4 regions of the Jeotgalibaca arthritidis genome follow, and region 4 is predicted to be linked to each of the others. Evidence: predicted binding sites of a transcription regulator. Region 4 holds the regulator's gene; each other region holds the start of a gene.
The links. The regulator NrdR, encoded in region 4, represses ribonucleotide reductase genes. The targets are predictions, from matches to a motif close to ACACNATATATNGTGT.
Positions count from the first base shown of each region.

Region 1: a site for NrdR is predicted at 2,522-2,537, ahead of G7057_RS01710 (deoxynucleoside kinase). Genes of this name have one in related genera too.
Region 2: a site for NrdR is predicted at 2,432-2,447, ahead of G7057_RS07455 (vitamin B12-dependent ribonucleotide reductase). Genes of this name have one in related genera too.
Region 3: a site for NrdR is predicted at 1,760-1,775, ahead of nrdD (anaerobic ribonucleoside-triphosphate reductase). Genes of this name have one in related genera too.

Region 1 covers NZ_CP049740.1:342,469-350,899, reverse strand. Annotated here, with positions in the region: gene G7057_RS01720 (ABC transporter permease) at 1-607, shown strand, start outside; gene G7057_RS01715 (ABC transporter substrate-binding protein) at 634-2,460, shown strand; gene G7057_RS01710 (deoxynucleoside kinase) at 2,593-3,264, shown strand; gene G7057_RS01705 (AbgT family transporter) at 3,430-4,641, opposite strand; gene G7057_RS01700 (Cof-type HAD-IIB family hydrolase) at 4,870-5,664, shown strand; partial or broken gene G7057_RS01695 (FAD-linked oxidase C-terminal domain-containing protein) at 5,776-6,326, shown strand; gene G7057_RS01690 (CopY/TcrY family copper transport repressor) at 6,443-6,874, shown strand; gene G7057_RS01685 (heavy metal translocating P-type ATPase) at 6,891-8,431, shown strand, end outside.
Region 2 covers NZ_CP049740.1:1,460,541-1,468,971, forward strand. Annotated here, with positions in the region: gene G7057_RS07455 (vitamin B12-dependent ribonucleotide reductase) at 1-2,404, opposite strand, end outside; gene G7057_RS07460 (glucose 1-dehydrogenase) at 2,666-3,397, shown strand; gene G7057_RS07465 (SDR family NAD(P)-dependent oxidoreductase) at 3,813-4,583, shown strand; gene G7057_RS07470 (MetQ/NlpA family ABC transporter substrate-binding protein) at 4,602-5,468, shown strand; gene G7057_RS07475 (GNAT family N-acetyltransferase) at 5,500-5,928, shown strand; gene rlmD (23S rRNA (uracil(1939)-C(5))-methyltransferase RlmD) at 6,154-7,536, shown strand; gene G7057_RS07485 (helix-turn-helix domain-containing protein) at 8,052-8,273, shown strand; gene G7057_RS07490 (class I SAM-dependent DNA methyltransferase) at 8,274-8,431, shown strand, end outside.
Region 3 covers NZ_CP049740.1:906,210-914,640, reverse strand. Annotated here, with positions in the region: gene mgsA (methylglyoxal synthase) at 208-636, shown strand; gene nfsA (oxygen-insensitive NADPH nitroreductase) at 872-1,618, shown strand; gene nrdD (anaerobic ribonucleoside-triphosphate reductase) at 1,810-3,972, shown strand; gene nrdG (anaerobic ribonucleoside-triphosphate reductase activating protein) at 3,988-4,542, shown strand; gene G7057_RS04515 (glutaredoxin family protein) at 4,557-4,787, shown strand; gene nrdI (class Ib ribonucleoside-diphosphate reductase assembly flavoprotein NrdI) at 4,784-5,152, shown strand; gene nrdE (class 1b ribonucleoside-diphosphate reductase subunit alpha) at 5,139-7,337, shown strand; gene nrdF (class 1b ribonucleoside-diphosphate reductase subunit beta) at 7,372-8,346, shown strand; gene G7057_RS04495 (hypothetical protein) at 8,408-8,431, opposite strand, start outside.
Region 4 covers NZ_CP049740.1:1,747,651-1,756,081, reverse strand. Annotated here, with positions in the region: gene thrS (threonine--tRNA ligase) at 1-1,156, opposite strand, end outside; T-box leader at 1,245-1,465, opposite strand; gene dnaI (primosomal protein DnaI) at 1,523-2,449, opposite strand; gene G7057_RS08820 (replication initiation and membrane attachment family protein) at 2,449-3,879, opposite strand; gene nrdR (transcriptional regulator NrdR) at 3,882-4,385, opposite strand; gene coaE (dephospho-CoA kinase) at 4,450-5,049, opposite strand; gene mutM (DNA-formamidopyrimidine glycosylase) at 5,050-5,901, opposite strand; gene polA (DNA polymerase I) at 5,969-8,431, opposite strand, start outside.

The DNA of each region.
Region 1 (8,431 bases), 940 kb from region 4:
ACAAATTTCACTTTCTGTCGGATTACTATCGACATTGCTACCATTTTTCTTAGGTGGTAGTCTAGGAGCTATTTCTGGTTTTTACGGTAATCGTACAGATAGCATCATCATGCGATTGTTAGATGTGCTTTATGCTATACCAGGAATGTTACTAGCGATTACGATTGTAGCAGCATTTGGTGCTTCAACGACCAACTTAATTATTGCACTAAGTTTAGGATCCATTCCATCTTATGCAAGAACAATGCGGGCAAACGTGATGCAAGTTGCTAATTACGAATATGTAGAGGCTGCTCGTTCACTGGGACAAAGCAATCTGTTTATTATCCGTAAACATATTATTCCAAATGCTATGGCGCCAATGATTATCCGTTCCACTCTAACAATCGGAACGGCGGTTATTTCAACAAGTAGTTTGAGTTATTTAGGACTAGGCGTTGAAGCTCATGTGCCAGAATGGGGGAATATCCTCAGAATTGGTAGTGAGTATTTAGAAACCAACCCTTACTTGGCTATCTATCCAGGCTTGGCGATTATTTTACTAGTATTATCATTCAACTTTTTAGGGGACGGTTTGCGAGATGCAACGGATCCTAAATTGAATTAAAAAACAACAAACGGAGGAGAATAAAGATGAAGAAAAAATTACTACCTTTTATTGCAACTGCTGCTATGGTATTGGCAGCTTGCTCGGTTCAAACTGAAGGCGATGCGAATCAAACATCTGGTAATACAGACAGTTCTGCAACAGTCGATGTTGCCGAAAAAACAACGATTGAAATTTTAGGAACAAGTGCAAATGAAACGGATATGAACATTGTTCGTGATCAACTGATTAAAAATGGCTTTGATGTCAAATTAAATACCCAACCTGATTATGCGAGCTTTACCGCTCAAAAAGAAGCAGGTAACTATGATCTAGCTATTTCGAGCTGGACAACAGTAACAGGTAACCCTGACTATGCGGTTCGTTCACTATTTATTACAGGTGGGGACTATAGTATTATGTCAAACCCTGATGTCGATGCTTTAATTAATCAAGCAGCTCTTGAAACACCAGAAGAGTATGTATCAACTTATAAAGAGTTGGAAGATGTTTTAGTAACGGAGAATGCTTATATCGTTCCCTTGTATACGTCTTTAAAAGCACAAGCTTTTAATAAAAATGTCTTACAAGCAGATTCTATTCGTCTATCGAAATCACGTGCATTTGCTTGGGAACCAGTTTCTTTTGTTGACGAGTCCCTAAATGACACGGATACGTTGCTATTAACGCAAACAATGGGGAACTTAACATCACTTGACCCAATTAAAGGAAATGATGGTTCAATCAACCAATTAAATACGAATATGTATGTGCGTTTAGTGAACTTAACAGATGACGATAAGGTTGTTTCTGACGGTTCATTATCATACAGCCATGCGATTGCTGAAGGTAATTCAGACTATTACTTTGTGTTAAGAGATGATATTAACTTTGCAAAAGTAGAAAACAATCAAGCTGTCGATACAGGTGAATTAGTTAGCGGACAAGATGTTATCTTCTCACTAAACCGTGCTAAAGATGCAAATTCAGTCCCTGACCACCGTACATACTCATTGCACGAACATATTAATACTGTAGAATTGGTAACCGATTTAAGCGAATTAGAATCAGCTCAACTATCTGATGGTTCAGCAACCATTCTTGAAGCTTTGGAAGCTGATTTACCTGCTGGTTTAACTGAAGCAGTTGAAGCAGTAGACCAAGTGGATAATGCAGCAGGTCGTTACCAAGTGCTTAAGTTGACAACAACAGAGCCTTTCCCACAAGTATTAAACTACCTAGCTCACCAATCAGCAGGTATTGTTTCTGAGAAACAAGTGACAGCAATCAATACGTATGATGTAGCAAGCTACGATGTGAATACAGATATTGCTTACGGTGATCAACGTGCTGTAACAGAAGGCGCAACTTACGATAACCACCTTTATACAAGTGGTCCATATACGATGATTCAAAAGAATGACTACGAAGCTGTTTTCCAAAAAAATCCAGCTTACATGACAGGAACAGAGCACGAAGCTAATATTGCTAACGTCACTGTTCGCTTTATTGCCGATTTAGATAGTGCGCTATCTTCATTACGTTCTGGTGAAATCCACTTATTGTACGGATTGGATGAAACGAAATATGATATCGTAGAAGGCGAAGAAGCTCTAGCACTTCAAAGTATTCCAAGTAACGGTGTAGCTTATATGTTATTTAATACAAGTGGCCGTGACGTTTCTGACAGTGCTGACTTGCGTAAGGCAGTTTTATATGCGATTAACCAAGATGAAATTAACGCAGCATACGCTGGTAACAAACTAAAAGCTTACTCAACTGTTAGTCCATTAGTTGAAACAGGAAATGAATTAGTAGCTGATCCAGCTAAAGTAGAAGAATTCTACCAAAACTATGTAGATTCAGCAGAATAATAATTGACGCTCTCAGAAGACTCCTTTCTGAGAGCTTTTTTATTCGGATTATCATAAAAAAATACTATATATTGCTTATTGGAAATGATACAATACTAAATGTTGTTATTTTAACAAAAGGGAAGGGATCTGATGAGTGTGATCGTTTTGGCAGGTATGATTGGAGCAGGTAAATCAACCTATACAGAATTCATAGCAAGAGAAATGGGGACACAAGCGTTTTATGAGAGTGTTGACCATAATCCAATTTTAGATAAATTTTATGAAAACCAAGAAAAATGGGCTTTTAGCCTACAAATCTTCTTTTTAAATGCACGCTTTAGAAGCATTAAAGCCGCTCTAAGCGACAATAATAATGTTCTGGACCGTTCCATTTATGAAGATGCCTTGTTTACTAAGGTGAATCATTTACAAGGAAACATTTCTGTTGAAGAAATGGATATCTATAATGATCTCTTAGATAATATGATGGAAGAACTAGATGGTATTCCTAAAAAAGCGCCAGATTTGTTAATTTACTTGGATGGCTCATTTGAAATGATTTTAGAACGTATTAAAAAACGTGGTCGCGATTTCGAGCAAATTGATGATAATCCAGATTTACTTGCTTATTATCGTTTACTTTATGATAACTATGAGCAATGGTATCAAGATTATGACTACAGTGCGAAAATTAAATTATCAATTGATCAATACGATATTGTTGAACGTATGGAAGACAAACAGGCCGTATTAGACATTATTGAAAATGCATTAGCTGAAGCACGCTCGACAGAAGCGATGGCTGCTTTCACAGCAAAATAATGAGAAAAAATACCCAGACAGCTAATAATTGTCTGGGTATTTTTTAATTGGCAACAAGAAATGCTGAGTGGGTGCCAGTTTGATTACCTATTCGACACTTTAATAAATAATCAATAAAAAACTTGGAAAAGCAGCCATAATCAGCTACTTTTCCAAGTTTATTTTTTATCTAAAATGCATGTAAGCGTCTGGTCCTATTGGAATACTTGTGAAGTACCAAATAACTAGTAAAAGAACCCATGAAATAAAGAAAGCAATTGAATAAGGTAACATAGTAGAAATCAACGTTCCTAATCCACTGCGTTTATCATAACGTTTCATAAAGACTAAAATCATTGCGAAGTAACTCATCAGTGGCGTAATGATGTTTACAACTGAGTCAGCAATACGATAGGCAATCTGTGTTAATTCAGGTGTTAATCCTAAGTTGAACATCATTGGCACAAAGATAGGAGCCATAATTGCCCATTTAGCTGAAGCAGATCCCATAAATAAATCAAGAAATGCTGCTAGAACAATAAATGAAATAATTAAAGGTAATCCTTTAAAGCCGATGTTCTCAAGAAACTCAGCACCTTCAACAGATAGAATCGTTCCTAAATTAGTATATGAGAAGTAATTAATAAACTGAGCAGCAAAGAATGCCAAAACAATATAAGATCCCATTGATTTCATTGATTCTGTCATACTCTCGACGAAGTCGTGACTGCTCTTAATTTTCCCAATTGTCATACCATAAACAAGACCTGGAATAGCAAATAGGAAAAAGATAGCGAAAATGAGGCCATTACTTAAGAAATAGTCCATTGTCATTTGTCCACTTGCTTCATCCAATGCGCGTAGTGCACCATTTTCAGGAATCAGCATGACAGCCATAATGACAATGAAAATAAGTAATGCTATACCGGCGCGGCGAAGACCTTTATTTTCTAATTCAGTTAACGGCTCATCATCAGGCATATACTCACCATTATATTGACCTAAACGAGGTTCAATAATTTTCGTTGTGACCCATGTACCAACAATCGTTAAAATAACTGTAGAAGCAATCATAAAATACCAGTTACCTGTAACAGACATGCTGTAATCAATATTAGCACTTTCTAAAGCAGCATTCGTAATTCCTGTTAAAAGGGCATCTGTCGGTCCAATTATCAAGTTAGCGGAAAATCCACCAGAAACTCCAGCGAAAGCAGCAGCCAAACCAGCAATCGGATGGCGTCCAGCACCAGCAAATACAATGGCACCTAGTGGGATAACAACCACATAACCAGCATCTGATGCAATATTAGAAACAATACCTGCTAACACAACAACTGCTGTCAGCAAACGAGTAGGAACAGAACGGATTAGTTTTTTCAGTGTATCACCAATCAATCATGATAATACGCATAGAAAATATCATAGCATAACAACATATTGAAGATAAAAAATAAGTTATTTTCTAATAGCATTCTCATCTGGGATGTAGCTAATATTCTGATAAGTGATTTATTGAAGTTGAAAGAACAATATGTAAGGATATCATGCAAGGCTGTAAAATGAGGCCGATTATTGGTAGAATAGATAGGTACGATTTGAAATGGAATAGGGGAGAGTATAAAGATGGCAGTAAAATTAATTGCAGTAGATATGGACGGTACCTTTTTAAATTCAGAAAAAGAATATAATAGAGAACGGTTTTCAAAACTGTTTACTCAAATGAAAGAAAAAAACGTTCGCTTTGTATGTGCGAGCGGTAATCAGTTTCCCCAATTAAAATATTATTTAGAAGACTACCATGATCAAATGACTTTTATCGCAGAAAATGGTGCTTATATTATTGAAAATGGGAAAGAATTAGATAGTGCTCTTATCTCGATGGACGTGGTTAGTCATGCGATACACACACTTAGAGAGTATGGAAACGTGCCGTTTATCTTATGTGGTAAAAATGGTGCCTATGTTCATACCGATATTCCTAGTGATTACTATAAAATGTTCCAAAAATATTTCCGTAACCTTGTTCAAGTTACTAACTTTGATAATATTAACGATGATATTTTTAAATTTGCTACAGCATTTCCAGAAGAAGAAGTTCCTAAAGTACTAGATTATTTACATGGTGAACTAAATGGTGATTTAATCCCAGTAGCGAGTGGCTTTGGTTTTGTTGATTTGATTCAACCAGGTATGCATAAAGGGCGTGGGATCCGTATCCTTCAAGAAAAATGGGGTATCACAAAGGAAGAATCAGCTGCTTTTGGAGATAGCCCAAATGATATTGAAATGCTAACAGAAGTTGGTCATAGCTTTGTTATGTCAAATGGCCATCCTGATGTGAAGGCCGTATCAAAAACTGAAATTGGCAGTAATGAAACAGAAAGCTTGTTAGACACAATAGAAGAACTTTTAAACTAGATAAAAGGGAGACTATATTATGGTAGATTTTGCAAATAAAGAGGAGCCATTGCATGAGGTAAAAAAGAAAATAAATTAGCTTTTCCAAATCAAAAAGGATAAGCCTATCTCTTGATAACATTAGATGGAGATAGTAATGAATCGATTGAACAAAGGGTTAAATTGCTTGAACAAAGTGTTTTAAACCATCATTGTATTGAATTATTACCACTGACTGATCCTAGCCAAGAGCATACAGCATGGTTTTTAAGAGATCAATTGCTCACATCTGTTGTGAGTTATTCGGAACAGGTGACAATGGATGAGGTTGTTCCAGTTAATCATATCGCTACCCTCTATAACTATACGAAAGTATTAGAGGAAGAGAGCGGCTTGAAGCTAATTAGTTTCGGCCATGCTGGTGACGGGAATTTACACACTTGTATTACGAGAGGTGATATCCAAAGTCAGGCTGTATGGGAAGAAAAACGTGACTTTGTTCTTAAAAAAATCTATCAAAAAATCCATGAACTTGGTGGATTACCATCTTCAGAACATGGGATTGGAGTCATTAAAAAAACTATTTCCATCAAATGACAGCTGATGTTAATCTTGAATTGATGAGGAATATCAAATCGGTGTTTGATCCTAACCATCTGTTAAATCCAGGTAAAGTTTTATAAGACAAGAAACCACTAGCTAATAGGTTAGTGGTTTTTTTGTTGACAAAAATCGTTTACGGATGTAAACTATAAATATGAGTTGATTACAAATGTAAACGAAAGGCGGTAATCGTACGATGCAACAAGCAATTGAAAGCAAAATATCTGATGCAGAGTGGGAAATTATGCGAGTGATTTGGACAAACCAACCTGTAACGAGTCGTTTTATTAGCAATGTATTAATGGAAAAAATGAGTTGGAAAGCTGCAACAATAAAAACATTAATTGGACGTCTAGTGGATAAAGGCGTTGTTTCTACTGAACAAGAAGGTAATAAATATCTTTACTCAGCAATCCAAACTGAAGAAGAAAGTATTCAGTCAATGACCTCAGCTGTTCTTAATCATATTTGTTCAACAAAGGTAGGACATGTATTAGCTAATTTGGTGGAAGACTCTCAACTGAGTCAAGCAGATTTAGACAAACTAGCTACTATTATTCAAGAAAAACGACAGACAGCGCCATCTTCTGTTGCCTGTAACTGTATACCCGGCCAGTGCCACTGTTAATAAAAGGAGTGAGACCATGAAACAAGAGACTTATAATATAGAAGGAATGTCTTGTGCGAGTTGCGCTCAGGCAGTAGAAAAAGCTGCAGTTAAAGTGGCAGGGGTTGATCAAGCCTCTGTTAACTTAGCAACTGAAAAACTAACTGTTTCTTCAAAACATGCTATTGATTTTACCCAAATTGAGCGAGCGATAACTGAAGCTGGTTATAAAGCTATCGAACCGCTGACAACTAAAGTATTTGATATAGAAGGAATGTCCTGTGCTAGCTGTGCCCAGACCGTAGAAAAGGCAGTTGGGAAATTAGTTGGAGAAGGCTATGCTTCTGTTAACTTAGCCACAGAAAAATTATCAGTTCAATATCCGGCTGATCGTATTTCTACAAAGGCGATTATGGATGCAGTTCATGAATCAGGTTACCAAGCGAAGGAAGTTATCGATACGGTTGATCAAGATCGTGAAAAGAAACAAGAACATATTAAAGGAATGTGGCGGCGATTTTGGTTATCAGCCATCTTTACCATTCCATTATTCTATATTTCAATGGGACATATGATTGGGTTACCTATTCCAAGTGTGATTGATCCCATGCATCATGCTACGGCATTCGCAGTCATTCAATTTATTTTAACTCTGCCTGTTATGATAATCGGTAAAAAATTCTTTACATCAGGATTCAAGGCCCTTGTTAAGGGACATCCTAATATGGATTCTCTCGTTTCACTAGGAACAAGTGCTGCCTTTCTTTATAGTGTATATGCGACTGTTCGTATTTTTAATGGTGAAGCAGATTTTGCGATGGCACTCTATTATGAGTCGGCAGCTGTTATCTTGACTCTCATTACACTCGGAAAATATTTTGAAGCAGTATCCAAAGGTAAAACATCTGAAGCTATAAAAACGCTGATGGGATTAGCTCCTAAAACAGCTCGAGTTATGAGAGAAGGTAAGGAAGTTGAGATTCCAATAGATGCTGTAGAAGTAGGCGATCAGCTTGTAGTAAGACCAGGAGAAAAAATCGCTGTGGACGGTGTGATTGTAGAAGGAAGAACGTCTATTGACGAAGCTATGTTGACTGGGGAAAGTCTACCTGTTGAGAAGCAAGTAGGCGATCAGGTTATTGGGGCATCGATTAATCAAAATGGAACCATCACTTATGAAGCAACTAAGGTTGGAAAAGACACAGTGCTATCTCAAATCATTACGCTTGTTGAAAATGCTCAAGGTTCAAAAGCTCCCATTGCTAAAATGGCTGATAAAATTTCAGGAATATTTGTTCCTATTGTCATCGGATTAGCAATTTTATCTGGCTTAGCTTGGTATTTCTTAGGCCAAGAATCTTGGGTTTTTGCATTGACCATTACTATTTCTGTATTAGTTATTGCCTGTCCATGTGCACTAGGGCTTGCAACGCCAACAGCGATTATGGTTGGAACAGGAAAGGGTGCTGAGAATGGCGTGTTGATTAAAAGTGGTGAAGCACTCGAAACAACACACAGTATTCAAACCGTTGTTCTCGATAAAACGGGAACAATCACAGAAGGTAAGCCCAAAGTAAC
Region 2 (8,431 bases), 290 kb from region 4:
TATCTTTATTCACTTTAGCTGATTCATTTGTTTCGTCAACATCGTCGAATTGATTTTCTTCAGCCTTCAATGTCAACACTTGCGAATCACGGCTACCATCAACATAAACCGTGCCACCCTTAGCACCACCATCATAGAGGCGCTCGTAAATCTTCTCAACTTGCTCAACCGTATAACCGCGAGGCGCATTAACCGTTTTAGAAATCGAGCTATCAACCCAACGTTGAATGGTTGTTTGAACATCAACGTGTTCCTCTGGCGACAATTCCATAGCCGTTGTAAAGAAATCAGGCAGGTTATTCGGATCTGTTTCTGGATGACGATCCAAATACTCCTGAACGATTTCAGCCTTCACCTCAATAAATTTACCAAGACGACCAGAGCGGAAGTAAGAAAAACTGAAGTATGGCTCTAAACCAGTTGAAACGCCAGCCATCGTACCCGTTGAACCAGTTGGTGCCACCGTTAATAGATGAGAGTTACGGATACCGTGTTTCAAGACACCTTCACGTACATGTTCAGGCATTCCTTTCATATAACCTGAGTTAACAAACTTCTCACGGAGTTGTTGTGTTTCACGACCTGTTTCACCAACAAGGAATGGGAAGCTGCCACGTTCTTTTGCCAATTCAATACTTTCTTCATAAGCTGTTACAGCGATCGTTTCAAAGACTTGATCGATTAATTGGTTACCTTCTTTAGAACCATAACGAACACCACAGTAGATTAACATATCAGCCAGTCCCATAATTCCTAAACCAACACGGCGCTCGCCTAAAGCTTGCTTGCGGTTTTCTTCTAGGAAGTAAGGCGTTGAATCAATAACGTTGTCTTGCATATGAACACCCATACGAACTGTTTTTTCCAATTTAGCAAAGTCAACCATTTGCAGGTCTTTGTTGACCATCTCAGCCAAGTTAACAGCAGCTAGGTTACATACTGAATACGGTGCAAGAGGTTGCTCACCACAAGGGTTAGTTGCCACAACTTGTTGGCCGTATGCCGATGCATTTGTCATCTTATTAGCATTATCAATAAAGAAAATACCAGGTTCTGCAGCATAAGTAGCACAAATATTAATTAGTTTCCACAGATCACGCGCTTTAATCGTACGGTAAGTACGGACCGCATGACCCATTTCTTCCCATTTACGGACATCACCAACGTTTACCCATTCCGTGTCGTAAATTGCCATCTCTTCTTTGGAATAATGTTCAACATCTGGGAAGCGTAGAGCATAGTCACTATCCTGTTTAACAGCCTCCATAAAGTCATCGGTAATGCATACCGAAATATTAGCGCCTGTTAAGAATTCAGGATCGTTAACGGAATACGTACCGCCGTCACGTAACTTGATTTCAGCATCACGAATCACTGACTCGTCAAAACCACCGTTACCTGCTATATTTTTGTAATTCACAATACCTGTATACATATTTGTTTCTTTTGCAGTAAATGGGGTGAATTTTAATTTATCATGCGCCAACGTACGGATTTGTTCATCGTCAAAGTTTTCGATAATGTAACGTAAAATACGTGGGTTTTGCATTTTAGAAATAATAAACTCAGCGATATCTGGGTGCCAGTCTGATAACATAATCATTTGAGCACCACGACGTGAACCACCTTGTTCAACTAAGTGAGTTAGCTTCGCAATATCATCTAACCAAGAAACCGATCCAGATGAGCGACCATTAACACCTCTCGCTAGAGCATGACGGGGACGAAGGGTTGAACCATTTGTACCGACACCGCCACCACGACTCATAATTTCCATTACTTCCTTGCGGTGATCAGAAATCCCACCACGTGAATCCGGAACAAATGGCATCACATAGCAGTTAAAGTAAGTCACATCTGTACCCGAACCAGCTCCGTATAAAACGCGACCAGCAGGGATAAAGTTTTTCACTTTTTGTTCTTCATAAAACTTTACAAAAGCGTCATAACGTTTTTTAGGAGAAATCTCAACTTGAGCCAATCCATGGGCATTACGCATGGCGATTTGTTCATAAAATAATTCAAGCGGTTTATCAAGAGTGATAATGGAACGTGTGACAATACCTTCTTCTTCCATTCCAAATGTGTCGATGTTTTGTTGGTATTCTTCAGAAACTAAAATACGAGCGGTTCCTTTATCCCAATCAAGCGATAGAATAGTACCCGTACCACGAGCAGGATATTTAGGATCCTCTTTTACCGTTAAAAGGACGAAGTCTCCCTCTTTTAGAGTGACTTTTTTCGTATCTTTAAAGGAGTAGCGATCCAGCATCACTAAGCGCGCAACACCGTCATAAGTAATATGCATGTCTTCCGTAATTGGAAAGACAGCCTCGAATTGCTCGATATCTTGATTCAATGAGTCAAACCCTTTTTTTAAAGTGGAGGAAATTTCTGTAGCCACTACCATCACTCCTATCATACTGATTAAACACCATATATAGTGTTTATCTATTGAAAACTTCACTATATATACTATATCTAAAGATATATAAAAGCTAGGGGAACATTTTTTGAAAAAAATTGAAAACTGGTGAGATAGATGTTTATAAGAAAAAATAGTCAATTTATAATTTAAAACGAAAAATATGACACAGAATGTTGTATATTTTTACTAATCACTGATGTAAAATGAAGACATATTATAGTAATAGGAGGCTTTACAATGGGAAAACTAGATGGAAAAGTTGCTATTATTACAGGTGGCGCAGCAGGTATGGGCGAAGCACACGTTCGCTTGTTTATCGAAGAAGGTGCCAAAGTTGTCTTAACTGACATTAACGAAGAGAAAGGCCAAGCTATAGCTGAGGAATTGGGCGAAACAGCGCACTTTATTAAGCATGATGTGACCAACGAAGAAGGTTGGAAACAGGTTGTAGCAGAAACAGAAGAACAGTTTGGGCCAGTTGATATTTTAGTAAATAATGCGGGTATCAGCCCTGTACTATCTGTAGAGCATTCTTCATTGGACGATTATATGAAAGTGGTTACAATTAACCAGGTCAGCGTTTTCCTTGGTACCAAGTATGTGGTGCCATCGATGAAGAAAATAGAAAACGGCTCAATCGTTAATATTTCTTCAATCAACGGTTTAGTAGGAGGTGCATTTGGTTATACGGATACTAAATTTGCTGTTCGCGGTATGACTAAAGCGGCTGCAAAAGAATTAGCACAATACAATATCCGCGTTAATTCTGTCTATCCTGGTGTAATTAACACACCAATGGTTCAACAAAGTGATGCCTTCGATCAAATCCAAGCTATGGTTGGTATGATTCCATTGAAACGTATGGCTGAACCTAGTGAAGTCAGCAAACTAGTCTTATTCTTAGCTTCAAACGATTCAAGCTATTCAACAGGAGCTGAATTCGTTACAGACGGTGGGATTACTGCATAAAAAATGAATTGACAAAGCCTATTTTCAAGTGTATCATTCTTTTAAATGAAAAATAAATGAGAATGATTAAAAAAACACAATGAAAAGAAAAGTACAGATAATCAATATATGACAGAAAACCTCGGTAGCTGAGAAGAGGGGATGGCGATTGTTTGGAAAATGATCTTTGAGTGGCTTTGTCGACCGTTTAGCTAGCTAAACCTGAGACATTGACGGGCGTTCCCGTTACAGAAACAGGGTATTATAATTGTACCTGGTGAGGTGCTTGCTGTGAGGCGGCACAAAATAAGGTGGTAACACGTAAAGACTAACTATAATCTTTTCATCCTTAACAAACGGATCTGTTTGTTAAGGACTTTTTTGTGTTCAAGACAATTTTATTTTTCATTCTGATCATTAAAAGGAGGATGTAGACGTGATTCAAATTGATTTAAGTCAGCAGGTGGCTTTAGTCACAGGTGGTAAAAATGGCATCGGGGCAGCTATTGTTGAGAAATTACGCCAAGCAGGTGCCGCAGTTATTTCAGCAGACTATGCTTACCAAGAAGACTTTAAACTAGAAAATAAACAGTTTGCGACCGCAAAAGTCGATATCACTGATGAAGCCGATATTGATAAATGGCTTCAAACAAGCTTAAATTATTTTGGCAAAATCGATATATTAGTCAACTGCGCAGGCATTTCCACTATGGATTTAGTTGTGGATAGCAGTCTAGAAGATTGGGATAAAGTAATGGCCGTTAATGCACGTGGCGTATTCCTCACTTCCAAAAAGGTCGGTAAACTATTGCAGAAAAAGCAAGCAGGTGGGCGTATTATTCAGATTGCCTCCCAAGCCGGAAAAAATGGCTATACCGCAATGGGTAGCTACGTTGCATCCAAACACGCCGTCTTAGGCCTCACCAAAACCATGGCCAAGGAACTGGCGGCCGACCAGATATTAGTCAATGCCGTCTGCCCCGGTATCGTGGAAACAGAAATGAAACACCGTGAAAGAATTGAAGGTGGCCTCATCCGCAAGATGACTGCCGACGACATATATAAAGAAGATTGCTCGCAAGTGCCACTTGGAAGAACCGCTCAGCCCGAAGAAGTCGCTAATGTTGTTCTATTTCTAGCTAGTCCGCTGGCGTCTTATATGACCGGACAAGCGATTAATGTAACCGGCGGCATGACCATGCATTAAAAAATAGGAGATGATGATATGAAAAAGAAGCATTTATTTTTATCAATAACAGCACTATCCACTTTATTTTTAGCAGCTTGCCAAGACCAAGCACCAGCAGAAGAAACATCCCAACAAGCAGCCGAAGAGCGTACTATTGTTGTGGGCTCACAGGCATCAGATGCACAAATTTGGGAATTTATTGCCAATTCAGATGCTGCTAAGGCTGCAGGTATCACAATCGAGGTTGAAGAAATTGATGGCGGTCCACAGTTGAACCTAGCTACAGCTGATAAAGAAGTCGATGTCAATGCCTTTCAATCATGGGCCTATTTAACATCTTTTAATGCTGAGTCGGGGGAATCCTTAGCTGCCTTTGCGACCACTTATTTAGAACCGATGGGCGTTTATTCCGACCAATACACTAGCTTAGACGACTTGCCAGATGGGGCGGTCATTGCGATTGCGGACAATCCATCGAATGCGTCGCGTGGCTTACTCTTATTACAAAAAGCAGGGCTGATTACGTTAACAGATGATTTTGATGCCCTTGGTACAACTAGTGATATTACAGACAATCCTAAGAATTTGGTCTTTAAAGAAATCGACGATACAACAGGACCGCGTGTGTTGGCGGATGTGGATGCGGCTCTTATTAGCAATACGATTGCCCTTGAAGGTGGACTGAATGTGTTGGAGGATTCGCTTTTCTATGAGGAAGCAGGCGAAGATACTAAAAATAATATTAATATCCTAGTCACTCAAACGGAAAACGCTGATGATCCAGACATTTTGAAACTAGGTGAGCTTTACCACAGTCAAGAAGTGCAAGACTATATCGAAGAAGAATTTGGTGGTACGAAAGTAGCCGTTAATATTGAGATTAGCGAACTCGAAAACCAGTGACCAAAGAACTAATGAAAGTTAGAGGATTAAAATGACACAACCCATTATTCGCTTGGCAAAGGAAACGGATATCGATGACCTATTGGCTATTTTCACACCCTATGTGACCGATACGGCGATAACCTTTCAATACGACATTCCAAGCCGGCAAGACTTTCTTGAAAAATACCAGAGCATCAGCCAAGATTTCCCCTTTATAGTGGCAGAGGAAGCGGGCGAAGTGGTCGGTTATGCCTACGCCACACCCTTTCGAAAGGAAGCAGCCTACGCTTGGTCCGCTGAACCGAGCATCTACTTAAAACAAGACAGGCGCGGAAACGGCCTTGGCAAACGACTTTACCAGATATTAGAAGAATTGTTAAAAAAACAGCATATTCTGCAAATCGTTGCTTGCATCGCCTACACAGAAGGAGATAATCCTTACTTAACCAATAATAGCCCCGATTTCATGAGAAGCTAGGCTATGAGACCATTGCCCATTTTCCAAAGTGTGGCTATAAGTTCCAAAATTGGTATGATTGCATTTGGATGAGAAAACTGCTCGTCGAGGAAATCCCCGTCGTACCACAAGAAATCATTCCTTTTTCAAAATTAAATCATGACTTGGATAAGCTTTTAGAGAATAGTGGCGTTCTTTGATGTATAATAAGTAAGAACTCATTATAGAAGCGAGAAGGAGCAAGACATGACGAACAACTATCAGGAACTTCCTGTTAAAAAAAATGAAAAGATTAAGGTAAACTTCGAAGATTTAACCTCTGAAGGCTTAGGCGTGGCGAAAGTTGACGGCTACCCATTATTTGTGGTTGATGGTTTACCAGGCGAAACGGCAATTGTAAAGGTAACGAAATTAGGCAAATCATATGGCTTCGCTCGTATTGAAGAACGCTTAACGACATCGCAAGATCGTATCCCAACGCGTGACGTGTTAGGAACACGTGTCGGAACGATGCCACTTCAACACTTGCGTTATGAAGCGCAACTGGCATTCAAGCAAAATATGGTAACGCAAGACTTCAAACGTATTGCAAAATTACCAGATATCGAAGTTCTACCAACAATCGGTATGAACGAGCCATGGGGCTACCGTAACAAGGCACAAATTCCGGTTCGTGAAAAAGAAGGAAAACTGCAAACAGGTTTCTTCCGTAAAAATACTCACGAATTGATTCCAATGGAAAACTTCCATATTCAAGATCCAAAAATTGATGAAGCGATTGTAAAAGTTCGTGACATTCTGCAAGAATTCAATGTGAAAGCTTACGACGAACGTAAACATATCGGAAATATCCGTCACATTATGGTTCGCCGCGGTTATTACACTGGCGAAATGATGATTGTTTTAGTAACACGTACAGCGAAACTATTCCCTATGAGCAAAATTATTCCAGCTATCTTGGAAGCTTTGCCAGAAGTAGTCAGTATCGTTCAAAACGTTAACCCAAAACGAAGCAATGTGATTTTAGGCGAAGAAACGATTATCTTGCACGGCGAAGATCGTTACCATGACCAATTATTAGGCTTAACATTTGGTGTTAGTTCAAAATCTTTCTACCAAATTAACCCACTACAAACTGAAATCCTTTATAAGCTTGCACTAGAAGCCGCTCAACTAAGCGGTGAAGAAACAGTGATTGATGCTTATTGTGGTATTGGTACAATTTCATTGGCATTAGCTCAAAAAGCGAAACAAGTTTACGCAATGGAAATCGTTCCTGACGCGATTGAAGTAGCCAAAGAAAATGCAGCAAACAACCAAATTGACAATGTTGTCTTTGAAGTCGGTGCTGCAGAAGAAGTTATGCCGAAATGGGCAGAAGCAGGTATTAAAGCAGACGTGATCGTTGTTGATCCACCAAGAAAAGGATTGGATGCAGCCTTCATTGAAGCAGCCGTAGCTGTAAACCCTGAACGCATCGTTTATGTCAGCTGTAACCCAGCGACACTAGCTCGCGATTTAAGAATCCTAGCTGACAACGGCTATGAAGCAACTCAAGCCCAACCAGTAGACTTGTTCCCACAAACACTACACGTTGAGACGGTAGTATTGCTAACTAGACAAAAATAAGGCTAAAATGCTTATTTTATAAGGGGTTAAGGCTCTCAGGATTTCGGACTTGAGGGTCTTTTTTAGTGCTGAAAAGCCCGAAATGACGCGGTTTTAGGGGGTACCCTTGACACTGTAGATTTGCTATTGCGGTCGAGATTGGACTGACATTGTGGAATGGATAGGTTTGAGGAATTTTGTGATTCGTACCGTTCCGGTGCTCTACGGTGAGGATATAATCACAGCGAAATTGATACTAATAAATATGCTTGAGACAGCTTACTACTAAGGCTTTTCACTTGTTATATTGAGTGGGAAGTCTTTTTATTTTGCCTTTTTTGAAAGTGAGGAGAGTGACCGATTTTCAGGGTTGTGTGGGGTGTGTAGGGGATGAATCCTATATCGAAAATAGTGGAGAAAAATTTTCAACACTGTCAATCAAATACAAAAATGTTTACGTTCGCGACTATTATTCACTAATCGGATAAAAATTTTACTCGTTGGATGATATAATAGACAATAGTGAGGTGTAGTTTATGTCGATTTCTTATAATAAATTATGGAAATTATTGAGTGATTTAAATTTGAACAAAACCCAGCTTCGTGAAATATCTGGAGTTAGTCCCAACGTAATAGCTAAACTTGGGAAGAATGAATTAGTGTCGATGGAGTCGTTGCTAAAAATTGCGAAAGCGCTTAATGTTGATGCCAGCGAGATAATTAGCTCGAATGTAGATAGGGCGGAGGGTGACAAGTAAATGGCTAAGAATAAGGTATTAAATATCACAGAGATTGAAGATGGATTAAAGAAGTTAATCTCTGATCGCAGAAGCGGTGAATTCATCACAAGTTTTCTAGGCTTTTATGATATTCCGAAAACTTCAATCACTCGTGCCCTCAAGAAGTTCAACGAAGG
Region 3 (8,431 bases), 840 kb from region 4:
ACCCAGCATCTTTTCTTAAGGAGTTTTCTTTACTTGGAGGAGCAAAGAATAAAAAGATTGTTTGTGATTGGCTTATTTGTATAGTAACCCCTAAATATGAAGAAAATATGAATTGTTTGTAATGATTGTAAGAAATATTTCTTCGGTTGCAACGTTTAAGAACATGTTATACTAATTGTAAGGAAGGTCATTTTAAGGAGGGTATTTATGAAAGTCGCATTAATTGCACATGATAGAAAAAAAGATTTAATCATTCGTTTATGTACAGCATATAAACCTGTTTTGGAAAAGCATGAATTGTATGCTACCGGCACAACAGGGTCAAAAATTTCTGAAGCTACTGGCTTAGAAGTGACACGCTTCAAGTCTGGACCTTTGGGCGGAGACCAACAAATTGGTGCCATGATTTCTGAAAATCAAATGGATTTAGTGATCTTCTTACGTGATCCATTGGCAGCGATGCCTCATGAGCCTGATGTGACAGCCCTTATTCGCTTGTCAGATGTGTATGAAATTCCATTAGCAACTAATATTGGAACGGCTGAAGTATTGCTTCGCGGTTTAGATAGCGGCTATATGGATTGGCGTCATTTTTATAATAGCGTTGACCGTGATGACTTAACACCAGGTTATTAACAAGAGAGTGGGAAAAAAGGCGTTTAGCCCCGAATCTTCTAACGCATACCATATCCGTAAGCAGCTAAAGCTACAACGGCTATGGCAACTGGAACGAATCAGCACAGGATGTCGCAGAACATCCGAGCATTATTCGTGAAACAACGTCGTGGGGCTGCCTTTGGAATACGTTTAATAAAAATAAAGCGAGCTGGGAACCTGTTCTCAGCTTTTTAATTTATAGGGAGGAAATAGAATGAATCAAACGATTGAAACTATTTTAAATCACCGATCAGTGAGAGATTTTGAAGATAAGGCATTAACTAAGGATCAAATTGCAACGCTAGTTGATTGCGCGCAGGCAGCTTCGACATCGTCCTATTTACAAGCGTACTCGATTGTTGGAGTAACCGACCCGGATAAAAAACAAGCCTTAGCTAAATTAGCGATTAATAGTAACACCGTTGTCGATAGTGGCCACTTCTTTGTTTTTTGTGCGGATATGTACCGCCACCAAATGATTGGTGAAATGGAAGAGGTTGACGTAACACCATCAATTGAAAGTACCGAAATGTTTATGGTTGGCTCGATTGATGCAGCCTTAGCAGCACAAAATACGGCTTTGGCAGCAGAGTCGATGGGACTGGGTATTTGTTATATTGGTGGACTTCGCAATGACATGGGCTTGGTGAGCGAAATTCTAAACCTTCCGAACCATTGTGTGCCGCTATTTGGCTTAGCAGTTGGTTATCCAGCTGTTATTAATGATAAAAAACCACGTTTGCCGAGAGTAAATGTCTATCATGAAAATAGCTATGAGTCTGATCCAACTCACTATAAAAACCAACTAGAAGACTATAACCAAACAACTATGGATTACTACAAAGAAAGAACAAATGGTAATCGCCAAGATAAATGGACCACTCAAATTAGTAAAGGCTTGATAAATCCTAACCGTCTTTATGTTGGAGAATTTGTCAAGAGTAGAGGATTAAATAACTAATAAATTAATAGAATGTCTCTGAAGCTATGGGACTAGCCCATTCCTCAATGCTTTTCCTTAGCAATTTATTATCGTTTACTCATTTAAGAGAGTATGATAAACTGGTTTCAGCACAATATATAGGATGATTGTTTTTAATTGACACTATATATAGTATAGACAAGCGGTTTTAACATAAGGAGGGCAAGCAAGTGGAAAGTGTGGTAGATCAGTCTAGAATACAAGCGTTTATCCAGCAGCTAAGTGTGAAGAAATCAGACGGGAGAATTGTTTCTTTTAATAAACAGAAGATTGTGGATGCTGTTTTACAAGCGAATGAGGGAAAGTCATTATCGTCGCCAGAGCGGATGAAAGAGTTGTTAACGGCTGTTATTGAGCAACTTTATCTGCAAGATGTGTCGATGACGTCAACGGAAGATATCCATGAATGGGTTGAACAAGCGCTCATTAAACAAGATGAATTAGATGTCGCACAAGCTTATCACGCCTATCGTATCCGTAAACAAGAACAACGTATTGCGCAACGTGATATTGAATCACGTATTCAACAATTAATTCAAGCGGATGAAACGATTTTAAATGAGAATGCCAATAAGGATAGTCGTGTCTTTAATACAATTCGTGATTTAACAGCGGGCGTAACGGCAAAGGCGATTGGACTCAGAATGCTACCAGCTCATGTAGAAAATGCTCACTTGAGAGGCGATATTCACTTCCACGACTTAGATTACCATCCCTACTCACCGATGACCAATTGTTGCTTGATCGATTTTAAATATATGTTTGAAACGGGCTTTTCAATTGGAAATGCTGAAGTTGAACAACCAAAATCAATCCAAACAGCAGCTGCTCAAATGGCCCAAATTATTGCCAATGTGGCAAGTAGCCAATATGGTGGAACGAGTGCGGACCGAGTGGATGAATTACTGGCTCCTTACGCTGAATTAAATTACAACAAGCATATGGAAGATGCTGAAAAATGGGTATTAGCTGAACAACGTGAAACTTATAGTTGGGAAAAGACCAAAAAAGATATTTACGATGCGATGCAAAGTTTAGAGTATGAAGTGAATACTCTTTACACCTCTAATGGGCAAACACCATTTGTTACATTTGGCTTTGGTTTAGGAACCAACCGTTATGAACGTGAAATCCAAAAAGCGATTTTACGCGTCCGTTTAGATGGGCTCGGCAAGGAGAAACGAACGGCTATTTTCCCTAAACTTGTTTTTGGTATTCGTAAAGGGATTAATTACCGACCAACAGATCCTAACTACGATGTTAAGCAACTGGCAGTGGAATGTGCGACAAAACGGATGTATCCGGATATTTTAAACTATGATAAATTGGTTGAGTTAACCGGTTCTTATAAGGCACCAATGGGTTGTCGTTCTTTTTTACAAGGTTGGAAGGATGAAGAGGGAAGAGAAGTCAATAGCGGTCGTATGAATCTGGGCGTTGTGACTCTGAATCTACCTCGCATTGCCATGGAATCAAAAGGTGATTTAACAGCCTTTTGGGAATTGTTCCAAGAACGTGTGGCGATTGTAAAGGATGCTCTACTTTACCGTATTGAGAGAGTGAAGGAAGCTAAGCCTGATCAAGCACCTATTTTATATATGAATGGTGCTTGGGGTCATAAACTGGCAGCAGACGAAGATGTTGATCAACTCTTTAAACAGAAGCGGGCGACCATTTCACTGGGGTATATTGGCCTTTATGAAGTTGCAACGACCTTCTACGGACCTAATTGGGAAACAAATCCAGAAGCGAAACAATTAACGCTAGATATTTTAAAACAACTAAAAATAAATTGTGATGCGTGGGGAATCGAACAGGGATACCATTTTAGTGTTTATTCCACACCAAGTGAAAGTTTGACCGATCGTTTTTGTCGTCTTGACAAGGAAAAATTTGGTACAATAACAGACATTACGGATAAGGAGTATTACACTAATAGTTTCCATTATGATGTCCGTAAAAAACCAACGCCTTTTGAGAAACTTGATTTTGAAAAAGACTATCCGAAATACTGTTCAGGTGGCTTTATTCATTATTGTGAGTATCCTAATATTCGTCAGAATCCCAAGGCACTAGAGGCTGTTTGGGACTACTCTTACGATAAAGTGGGCTATCTGGGAACCAATACACCGATTGATAAGTGTTATGAATGTGATTATGCCGGCGAGTTTCATCCAACTGAACGCGGTTTTGAGTGTCCACAATGTGGCAATCATAATCCAGATAGTTGTGATGTCGTTAAACGGACATGTGGTTATCTTGGTAATCCACAAAAACGCCCGATGGTACGCGGCCGTCATAAGGAAATTACGGCACGCGAAAAGCACATGTAGGGGGCGGGAGTGATGATTAGAAATCCAGCGCCCGGCGAGTGGACGGCTGAAGCCTACTCTCGTGGCTACATTGCTGATTATAAGCCGTTTAACTTTGTTGATGGGGAAGGTGTTCGTAATAGTCTGTATGTGAGTGGTTGCCTTTTTGCCTGTCCAGGCTGTTATAACAAGGCGGCCCAGTCCTTTACTTATGGCAAACCCTACACAAAAGAGCTGGAAGACCAAATACTGGCTGACTTAGCTCATGATTATGTGCAAGGCTTGACCTTGCTAGGTGGAGAGCCATTTTTAAACACCACTATTCTCAACCCATTAGTCCAAAAAGTCCGCCAAATCTACGGCGATCAAAAGGACATTTGGAGTTGGACGGGTTACCGTTGGGAAGAAATGATGGTAGAAACGGCTGATAAAAAAGAGCTACTAGCTCAGATTGATGTTTTAGTAGACGGTCGTTTTGAACAAGATAAAATGGATTTGACCCTTCAATTCAGAGGGAGTTCAAACCAACGAATTATAAATGTAAAAGAAAGCTTAGCTAGCGGACAAGTCGTTCTCTGGCAAGGATATTAGAGGAGGAATTTATCATGGAAGTATCTTTATACACAAAAAACAATTGCGGTATGTGCAAAAATACAAAACGTTATTTAAAAATGGTGGGTGTTCCGTTTGTAGAAAAGAACATTGAAGAAAACGAAACATATATGGATGAAGCCCGTGAAACAGGCTTTACCACATTGCCGATTATTAAAACAGCAGAGGATGTATTTAGCGGCCACCAACCTGATAAATTGGAAGCATTATTCGGTAGCCTATGAAAGTTGTTTTTTTCTCGTTAACCGGCAATGTAAGACGTTTCGTTAAGAAACTAGCGGATTACCCATCACTAGAAATTACCCAAACCAACCCATTTATCGAAGTCAATGAACCATTCGTCTTTATCGTACCAGCTTATGAAAAAGATGTGACAGAAATTGCTTGGGATTTTATGTCGACTGGCCAAAATGCCTCCTATTGTAAGGGCGTTATTGGCAGTGGCAACTTAAATTTTGATGCGCTCTATATCTATACCGCAAAAGATTTAGCGAGAGATTACCAATTACCATTGCTAGACAGTTTTGAGTATTTTGGAACGAGCACAGATATTGAACGAGTAAAGGAGAAGATCAATGCAATCGCCTAAAATTATTCCAGCAAATAAAAAAGTAGAAGCCAACTACTTCGAATTAAATAACCAATTGAACATCCCAAAAGATAATAAAATCCAATTGGCCAAAGATAAAGAAGCCGTACGGACTTACTTCTTAACTTATGTGAATCCGAATACGGTATTCTTCCACAACTTAAAAGAAAAAATCGATTATCTGGTAGATAATGACTATATAGAAGAAGAATTGGTTAACCAGTACAGCTTTGATTTTATTAAAAGTCTATTTAAGCGCATTTACGCTAAAAAATTCCGCTTTAATACCTTTATGGGAGCCTACAAGTTCTACCAACAATACTCCTTAAAAACAAATGACGGCAAGCGTATTTTAGAACGTTACGAAGACCGTATTGCTTTTAATGCCTTGTATCTAGCCGATGGAGACGAGAACTTAGCGAATGACTTAGCAGATGAGATGATTTCACAACGTCTTCAGCCAGCGACACCGACCTTTTTAAATGCCGGTCGTAAACGTCGTGGGGAATTATCATCATGCTACTTAATCTCATTGGAAGATGACATGAATGCTATTGGGCGCGGGATTAACTCTGCCTTGCAGTTATCAAAACGTGGTGGCGGTGTAGGGATTAACTTATCCAGCATCCGTGCCAAAAATGACCCGATCAAAGGGATTGAGAATGCCGCAGCAGGTGTCGTTCCGATTATGAAGCTCTATGAAGATTCATTCTCTTACGCAAACCAACTTGGTCAGCGCCAAGGAGCTGGTGTGGTTTACTTGAACGTTTTCCACCCCGATATTGTGGACTTTTTAGCAACTCGTAAGGAAAACGCTGATGAAAAAGTTCGTATTAAAACATTGTCATTAGGCCTTGTTGTACCGGATAAATTCTATGAATTAATCAAGCAAAATGCGAAGATGTATCTCTTCAGCCCATATGATGTGGAACGTGTTTACGGCCAACCATTCTCTTATGTGGATATTACTGCTGAGTATGACAATATGGTGAATAATCCAGAAATCCGTAAATCAAAAATCAATGCCCGTGAACTTGAAACAGAAATTTCAAACCTTCAAAATGAGGCAGGATACCCTTATATTATTAATATTGATACAGCCAATCGTGAGAATCCGATTGATGGCCGTATTGTGATGAGTAACTTGTGTTCTGAAATTTTCCAAAGTATGACACCGTCAGTTATTAACGACCGTCAGGAATATGATGTTCTAGGGACAGATGTGATTTGTAACTTGGCATCCACTAACGTGACCAACTTAATGGCATCACCTGATTTTGGTAAGTCAGTAAAAGTGGCGATGCGCGCATTGACTAATGTGAGCTTGAAAACAAATACGGCTTCTGTACCGACCATTGAAAATGGTAACAAGCGTAACCACGCTGTTGGTTTAGGTGCGATGAACTTGCATGGTTTCTTAGCTAAAAATAAGATTCATTACGGTTCGCCAGAGTCGATTGAATTTACTGACTTATACTTTATGCTCTTAAACTACTGGACGTTAGTCGGTTCAAATGAGATCGCAATCGAGAGAGGCGAGAGCTTTGTCGATTTTGAAAAATCAGATTACTATAGCGGCAACTACTTCGCTCGTTACCAAGATCGTATTACGACACGTGACGATATTAAACATGATAGTGTCAAAGCTTTATTTGACCATGTTTACATTCCAAGTCGTGAGGACTGGGAAACATTGGCCGCTAACGTTCGCGAACATGGTTTGTATAACAGCTACCGACAAGCGATTGCGCCAACAGGATCAATCAGCTACATTAACGAATCAACAGCATCTATTCACCCAATCATTCAAAAGATTGAAGAACGGGTAGAAGGATCACGTGGGAAAGTGTATTATCCAGCGCCATATATGTCTGAAGATACCATTCCTTACTATACGTCTGCTTATGATATTGACCAACGTCGCATCATTGATGTGTACGCTGCTGCTCAAAAACATGTGGATCAAGGAATGAGTTTAACCTTGTTTACTCGTTCTGAATTTAAACCAGGCATGTACGAATGGAAAACAGATCCAAAGTATCTAACCAAAAAGACAACCCGTGACTTGAATATGTTCCGTAACTACGCTTGGACACAAGGGATTAAGTCTTTATACTACGTTCGTACCTTTACGGATGATGCAGAAATCAGTTCAGTAAACGAATGTGAGAGCTGCTCAATTTAAGAAGAGATAAGGAGACGAGAACGCAATGGCTAGAATGAATACACGAGAGTACGATGCAAGTGCTTCTTATAAATCAATCAACTGGAATGTTGTCGAAGACATGGTCGACAAATTAACATGGGAGAAGCTAACGTCTCAGTTTTGGCTAGATACCCGTATGGTACCGTCAAACGACAAGGCAGACTGGTCCAAATTAAATGATGTTGAAAAGACCCTTTATAATAAAGTGTTTGGTGGCTTAACGATGCTAGATACCTTGCAAGGAGAAGACGGTAATGCTGAAATCATGAAGGATGCTCGCACCCAACATGAAATTGCCGTACTGACCAACATTCAATTTATGGAACAGGTTCATGCTAAAAGTTATTCGACTATTTTTAGTACCCTTTGTTCGCCGGCAGAAATTAGTGATATTTTCCGTTGGACGGAAGAAAATGAGTTCCTACAATATAAAGGGCATAAAATTCGCGACATCTATCTAAACGGCACAGCCCTACAAAAGAAAGCAACCAGTGTCATGTTAGAATCCTTCTTGTTTTATTCAGGATTTTATACACCACTACGCTATATGGGGAATGGGAAGATGGTCAATGTGGCCGAAATTATTCGTTTAATTTTGCGTGATGAGAGTGTCCACGGCACTTACATTGGCTATAAGTTCCGCCTTGGTTTAGAGGAATTGCCAGAAGATGAGCAACAAGAGTTAACAGACTGGGTTTATGATTTAATGCTAGACCTCTACCGCAATGAGTCGCGTTATACAGAAGAATTGTATGATGAGATTGGTTGGACGGAAAGTGTGAAAGTCTTCTTGAAATACAATGCAAACAAGGCATTAATGAACTTGGGACTGGAGCCATTCTTCTCTGAAACGGTTGAAGATGTTGATCCGATTGTAATGAACGGTATTTCAACAACAACAAGTAACATGGACTTCTTTAGTTCAGTTGGAAATGGTTACCTATTATCCGACGTAGAGCCGATGAAGGATGAAGATTACGCTTATTAGTATGAAAAAAAGATTAAGCCGTGGTGGCTTAATCTTTTTTTGTATATAGCTACTGTTATTTTTACTGCTGTTTAGTCCATTCATC
Region 4 (8,431 bases):
CATCATTCAATGTCATTTCACGCACACGTTGTAAACCAGACAATGCGCCTGATTTTTCATAACGGTGCATCATACCTAGTTCAGCAATTCGAATTGGCAATTCGCGGTAGCTGTGAACATCATTTTTATAAACCATCATATGGTGTGGGCAGTTCATTGGGCGTAGCACTAGCATTTCGCCGTCACCCATATCCATTGGTGGGAACATATCTTCATGGTAGTGATCCCAGTGACCAGATGTTTTATATAAATCAACATTCGCCATAATTGGTGTGTAAACGTGTTGGTAACCTAAGCTCACTTCTTTATCGACAATATAACGTTCTAATGTACGACGAATCGTTGCCCCTTTTGGTAACCAGAATGGCAAGCCTGATCCTACTTCTGGCGAAATCATAAACAAGTCAAGCTCTTTACCTAATTTACGGTGGTCACGGGCTTTAGCTTCTTCACGCATTTTCAAGAACTCAGCTAACGCTTTTTTATCAAAGAATGCTGTTCCGTATACACGTTGCATCATTTTGTTGTCTGAGTTTCCACGCCAGTATGCACCAGCTAATGATAGTAATTTAAAGATTTGGATTTTCCCTGTCGACGGAACATGAACACCACGACACAGGTCGGTAAAGTCTTCTTGAGTATAAACAGTAATGACTTCATCTTCAGGCAAAGCTGTAATTAATTCAACTTTATAAGGATCTGCTTTAAATAAATCAAGTGCTTCTTGACGACTCACTTCTCTGCGAACAATTGGGTAATTTTCGCGGATAATCTTTTTCATTTCCTCTTCAACTAACGGTAACTGTTCTTCAGTTAATTGCTCAGCCATATCAGTGTCATAGTAGAACCCAGTTTCAATTGCTGGACCTACGCCAAAGTGGATACCTGGGAACAGACGTGTTAGGGCATGGGCCATCAAGTGAGCTGTTGAGTGGCGCAAAATACCAAGCGCATCTTCATGGTCAGCTGTCACAATTTCAAGTGCCCCATCTTCTTCAATTGCGCGTGTGTAATCAATCAATTCGCCATTTAATTTACCAGCCAAAGCTTTTTTAGCTAAGCTATTACTAATGCTTTTTGCGACTTCTTCAACAGTCACACCTTGTTCAAATGACTTTACATTGCCATCTGGAAAAGTAATTTTAATTTCTGCCATCTTAATTCCTCCATTTTTTTATTGAATGAGTGTTTAATTTGGGACCAAAAAACAAAAAAGCCCCATTTCTAAGTGCATTGACACCTAGAAATGGGACGCTTCAAATTTAACGTGGTTCCACCCAAATTCAGTTACCGCCAATTAGGCTGATAACTCTTTAGACGCTATAACGGGCGTGCCCGGCCTTTCCTACTCAATTCAGAAAGTCTTCTCGAAAGTGGTCCAATCCAAAGCTTATTGAGATGTTTCACCAAGCCATCTCTCTCTACAAATAACACTTTAGTTGTGTGTCTTTCTCAACGATTTTTATTATGATCTGACCATATTAAACCACTATCTTTTTTAAAAAGCAAGTTTATTTTTATATTAAGATTCCAAGCGGCGGTTTTTACCCGTCATAGTAACTTGCTGAGACAAGTATTTCACCCGTTCCATTAAGCGTTTTGCCTTAATCGGTTCATCTTCACCACGGTTCCCGATTCGTAAATGGTGTTCCAATTCTTCAAAGGTTAAATTCGAAGAAAAGAAAGTCGGTAATTTTTCTTGCATACGGTGCTGCAGAATAACACCTAACACTTCATCACGAATCCAAGTTGAATTGACTTCAGCGCCAATATCATCCAGCATCAATATTTCGCTGTTCTTAATAATCGTTAGTTTCTCCTGAACGGTTTGATCAGCGATTGAGGCCTTCATCTCTTGAGTAAAGGTTGGGTAATGCATTAAGGTCGTTAAATGCCCATGCAAGGATAATTCGTAGGCAATTGCCCCAAGTAGATAGGTTTTTCCAACACCAAATGGTCCGTGTAAATAAAGAGCTTGGTGGTGGTCTTTAGGATTTTCATGATAGGCTTCAACGAAATTAAAAGCTAATTCCAAAACTTCCATTCTATCAGAAGTCTGTAAAAACTTCTCCATGGTGGCAGAACGCGCGTCCTTAGAGATATTAATCGAGTTAATACGACTGCGCAATTCTTTCTCACGTTCCTTACGTATCGTATCTGGACTTGGTTTATAAACCACATCAATATAGCCCGCATTAATCGCAAGTTCAGGGATATAACCAGGATTTTGCCCGTCTTCCCCTCTTGCTAACTTTCTTTTTTCTTGAACAAATTCATGCAATTTTGAGTAACTATTGGTTACCATTGCTTGCGATAATTGGTCTTCATGTTTAGACAAAAAGAGTTGAACATCGGAGTCGGCAAGAATGGATTGAACCATTTGTTCAAATTTTTCACTGTTACCGGGACGGTTCATATAATTTCGAAATCCTTTTCCCACATGATCCATCATGAATCCCCTGCCTTTCCACTATTTCTAAATTTCTTCAATCGTTCATTAAATTTCTTCTGAACGTCTTCTGGTAATAATTCTTCCGTAACAGGACCTTGATTGTCTTTGGCCCAATCAGGTAATTTCTCAACCTTTCGAACCACATTTTTACCGTAGTAACGGGCTGAGCGATTTTCTTCTCGTTTTTCTGCAGCAGCTTTTTTCTGACCTACAAACTGTTTGGTTTTTTCAATAGCTTGCTCAGGTTTAGTCACATTAGACTGTGTCCAGTCATTGGCAATCGCCTCAACGATATTTTTCACCAAAGTCGGGTGCTTTTGAATGACTAAGGAATAATAAATAAGCATATTCAAAACAGCTGGCTCTAATTTGTGGTCTGCTAGTAAGACAGACACTAATTTCTTCTCAGCAGACGTAACAGTTCCATTTTTTTGCTTCTTTATCCCGTTAATAAAAGCCATCGGTGTCATGCGTTCGCTTTGGAGAACTAACGCGATTTCCGCCGGTGTATAACCCGCTTGTGTTAATTCTTTTTTGCGGTCATCAGCTTTCTGGCTCTGTTTCTCAATCGTTGACATCACCTTATCTTGCAGTGGCATAGCAGGATGAACAGGCTGGTCTCTCGCATCTAAAACACTTTTTTCGAGTTCTCTTAAGTTAATGTGACCTGTTTCCAAGTTAGCTGCACGAAGTAAGTGGTTCGCCATTGCCATTTCATCCAGACCATACATGTGGTGATAAACGACTATGGCAGATTGAACCTCGTCTGTTAAAGCGTCCTGGTTAAAAAATTCCTTTTGTAAGAATTGCTTTAACAATTGAAAATCAAATGTCGCTGTACTTAGTTTAGGTGATTGGCCATTTTTAGCTTGTAGATAAGCCTGCCCTTGTGGCAATACTTGAGCTTTATTGCTATAAGCTTGACTCGATAAATCATAGACATCTAAAAATGACTTCGTAATCTTTTGAAAATGTGCTTGATCAACGAGTGGATAAGTAAACTTTTCTTGTAGTAATCGTAGTTTGTTCTCTCCCACATATTCCATTAACAATAGACGCATTAAATCATCTTCAAAAAATTGCTTACTCGTCAGAGGTGGGCATGGTTCATAAAGATAATGCTTATCGCCCTCTTTTTTAAGATAGGTATTTAATAATCCAATGGCTTCCAAACGAACCCGAGCCTGATAAAGCTCTGGAATACCTAGCCCTAATGTGCTCAACAAATCAGCATGAAGGCGGTCTTCACTCTTATAAAGGCCACCCGCCACTTCGGCTAACAACAGCATATATAAACTATAAGCATGAGGCCCGATAATAGGTTGATATAAGAATGTGACTATCGTTTTATCACTATCAGAAATAAAGGCAGTTTGGCGAACCGTCAATGGGTCTTTTGGGCTTAATTCTTTCCAAGGATAAGTCATGGTTAAGAATCCTCTCCATCTTGCCCTGATGCTGGGGCATCCGCTTCACGAGGTTCTTTCTTTTCCAATTTTTTCAGCTCATCTAAAAAGGTTTGACGGTCTGAAAATTGGCGGTAAACACTGGCGAATCGAATGTAAGCAACATCGTCAATTTTTACCAATTCATCCATCACATACTTGCCAATCTCTAGAGATGAAATTTCATTCTCACCTTGTGAGCGGATTTCTTTTTCAACGGTATTGACTAAGTCTTCTAATTGTTCCAGTGCAATTGGGCGTTTCTCACACGACCGCACGAGACCACGTAACAATTTTTCACGGCTAAATTCTTCACGTGTGCCGTTCTTTTTAATAACCAATAATGGTGATTGTTCAATTCGTTCAAATGTTGTAAAACGATGGTGGCAACTCTCACATTCACGTCTGCGACGAATCGAGTTATTATCATCGATGGGGCGGCTGTCCACAACCCGACTTCCATTATAATGACATTTTGGACATTGCATCTTCTTAACCCCTTTCTAGTCTTCTTTATTACGGCAATTATACCATATTTATCAAGAGCTCGGGCTAGTTTTCAACAGCTCTTTTAGCTAGCCATTGATCAACTTGTAAGTAGGTTTCTGCCAAATCGCCACTATTATCAATGACAATATCTGCTTTTTCTTTTTTTATCTCTATCGATAGTTGGCTGTTCATGCGGTCAATGGCTTGAGCTTTGGTTAAGTCATCACGTTGCATCAAACGCTGACACTGTAACTCCTTTGGCGTATAAACAACCATAATAGCGTCACATAGAGGCTCGTAGCCTGCTTCAAATAAGAGCGGAATATCTAATACTAATAAATCAACGCCATTTTGACGATGAAAATCAATTTGATCACGCATCCATTGGCGGATATACCCGTCCAATAAGCCATCGAGGGCTGCTCTTTTTTCAGAATCTGAAAAAATAAGGCTGCCTAATTTTTTTCGATTTAAACTGCCATCCTCCAACAACACGTCTGGACCAAAATAGTCAGCAATGGCCTGTAAGCCAGGACTACCTATTTCAACCACTTGGCGAGCTCCTATATCAGCATCTACAAGGGCTATTCCTTTAGAGGCTAAGTAGCGCGATACGCTTGATTTCCCAGTTGCGATACAGCCTGTCAAACCAAGTACAAACATTTACTTGTCCCCCTCTTGTTCACTAGCGTAATACTGGCAGTTGGGACAAAAATGAGTGCCTCTTTGGCCGACTTTTATTTTTTCAATTGGCGTGCCGCAACGTGGACAAGCTTGATTCTTTTTCCCATAAACATTTAAATAAATTTGGAAATGCCCTTCTTCACCAAAGCTGTTTTTATAGGTTCGGATGGTCGAACCGCCTGCTGAAACAGCCCGGCCAATAACCGCTATAATAGCTTGATGAAGTTGCCGACTTTCTGTTTCATTCAACTCGTTGGCTGGTTTTTGAGGATTAACACCTGCTTCAAATAACGATTCATCCGCATAAATATTGCCGACACCTGCCACCACGTGCTGGTCTAAAATAACCGTTTTAATGGCACGACTAGTACGAGATAAGCGCTGTTTAAAATCTGAAAAACGGAAACTTTCTGCTGTTGGTTCTGGACCTAATTTTTTAAAGGGTTCGTAATCATCTTGCTTATCAATGGGTACAAGTGAAAAACGACCAAATTTCCTCACATCAAGGTAACGCAAATCCCTGCCGTCACTTAGATGAAAAACCACATGGGTATGCTTTTTATAGTCTTCCTTACTGTCAACGACTTCGTATTTGCCTTCCATTCTCAAATGAGAAACCATAGCCCAGTTATCCAATAGGAAAATCAAATATTTGCCTCGTCTCTCAACCGTATGAATGGTTTCACCAGCTAATACGTCTTTAAATTTTTCAGATGAAAATGGTGGTGTAATCATGCGACTCCAAAAGACATCCACATGACTAATCGTCGAATGGGCAATCGTTTGATTTAATCCTCTGCGAACAACTTCTACTTCTGGAAGTTCTGGCATACTTATCTTCTCCTTATAAGAACAGAAAAGAAAACAGGCACGCCTATTTTCCTTTCTGAATGATTATTTATTTTGCTTCGTACCAGCTATCACCGTAATTACTATCGACAATTAGCGGCACACTTAATTCAACCGCATGCTCCATCACTTGCGGGACAAGCTCTTCTAAAATAGCCACTTCTTCTTCAGGGCATTCAAAGATTAACTCATCGTGTACTTGTAGGAGCATTTTTGCTTGTAAGCCACGTTTTTCAATCTCATCTTCCATACGAATCATTGCCACTTTAATAATATCGGCTGCTGATCCTTGAATAGGCGAGTTAATCGCAGTTCGTTCTGCGAATGAGCGTAAGTTGAAGTTACTACTCGTAATGTCGGGTAAGTAACGTCTGCGGTGGAAGAGTGTTTCCACAAATCCTTTTTCCTTAGCTTCTTCAACAATATCAGCCATAAATTGTTGGATGCCTGGGTATTTCTCAAAGTAACGGTCAATAAACTCTTTAGCCTGTTTACGTGTAATATTCAAGTTTTGTGACAGTCCATAATCACTAATCCCATAAACGATTCCAAAGTTTACAGCTTTTGCTTGGCGGCGAATATTGCTGTCGACATCCGCTTCATTTTCGATACCAAAGACACGCATAGCAGTTGAGGTATGGATATCTTGATTTTCAACGAAGGCTTCCTTCATATGAACATCACCTGAGATATGAGCCAATACGCGCAATTCGATTTGAGAATAGTCAGATGCAAAAATCTTCCACCCTTCTTTTTCAGCCACAAAGGCTTGGCGAATCTTACGCCCCTCTTCCATGCGAATCGGAATATTCTGCAAGTTAGGATCCGTTGAACTTAACCGTCCAGTTTGGGTTAATGTTTGCACATAACGTGTATGTACCTTACCTGTTTCAGCTTTAATAAACTTCAATAACCCTTCCACATAAGTCGATTGTAGTTTAGCTAACTGGCGATAATCTAATATCATTTGAGCGATAGGCGCTGTCGCACTTAATTTTTCTAACACATCAACGGCTGTTGAAAAACCTGTCTTCGTTTTCTTAATTGGTGTCAGTCCCATTTTTTCAAATAAAATAACACTTAACTGCTTTGGTGAATTGACGTTAAAGGGTTCGCCAGCCTCTTCATAGATTGCTTCTTCCATTTCATCTAATCGTTTAGAGAATTCTACTTTCATTTTCTCCAATTTCTCTGGCTCTACCTTAATTCCTCTTAATTCCATTTTGGCTAAAATTTTAGCAAGTGGTAATTCCATATCAAAATAAAGGTCATGCTGATTGTTTTTTTCTAGTTCGATTTGTAGCGGTTCTTCTAGTTTCAAGATAGCTTGAACTTTTCGAGCTAAATGCTCAAACAAAACCGATTCATCTTCAGGTACAGCTAACTTAGCACCCTTACCATAAATCGTTTCATCAAAAGAAACATCCGTATAGTTATACTCTTGAGCAACAGCTGCAATATCACTGCCACTATCATTGGTATTAATAATGTACGACGCTAATAAAACATCAAACGATACGCCCCTTAAGCTAATACCGCCATAGTGTAACATCGCTATCGTTCGTTTGGCATCATAAACAAGTTTCTCTTTACTATCATCTGCCGCCCATTTTTTAAAGGCTTCTGATTCTAAAATGTGTTCGATTGGCGCGACATATAAATGATTGGCATCTCCCCAAGCCACACCTATCATTTTGCCGTAGTGGTAATTGTCGTCTAGCATTTCAACATAAAGACCCATTTTATCGCTAAAATGTTTATCTGTAATGTCTTCCACACGTTCATAATGGATGTCTTTAAAGGCTTCAGACTGGTCTTCTTCTGAATGACCGAGATTGTCTAAGAAACTATTGAAGTTCATTTCACGGTAAAAGGCTACTAGTTTCTCATGATCTTTCTCACTAAGCGCTAGTTCTTCAAGGTCCATTTCAACCGGTGTAGTGACATCAATGGTTGCCAATTGCTTAGATAAGAAGGCGTTGTCCTTATCTTCAATAAGGTTTTCCTTCATTTTACTTTTTTTCATATCATCAATATGGTCATAAAGGTTTTCAACTGAGCCGTATTCATGGATTAATTTAAGGGCTGTTTTTTCGCCAACTTTTCTAACACCTGGATAATTATCCGATGTATCGCCCATCAAGCCTTTTAGATCAATGATTTGAAGGGGCTCAATTCCCATTTCCTCTCGAATAGAAGCTGGTGTATAAGCCTTTAATTCAGAAACTCCTTTAACCGTAATATCCACTCGCGTTTGGTCTGAAGCTAATTGAGTCAAATCTTTATCACCAGTTATAATAACAACATCAAAGCCTTGCTTTTCTGCTTGCCTTGCGTAAGTTCCGATAATATCATCAGCCTCGTAATTAACCAATTCATAGGTTTTACTTCCTAGTGCATCAATTAATACTTTAAAATAAGGCCATTGCTCAGCCAATTCTGACGGCATCGATTGACGGCCACCCTTGTATTCTTTGTAAGCTTCTGTACGGAAAGTTGTTTTCCCTGCATC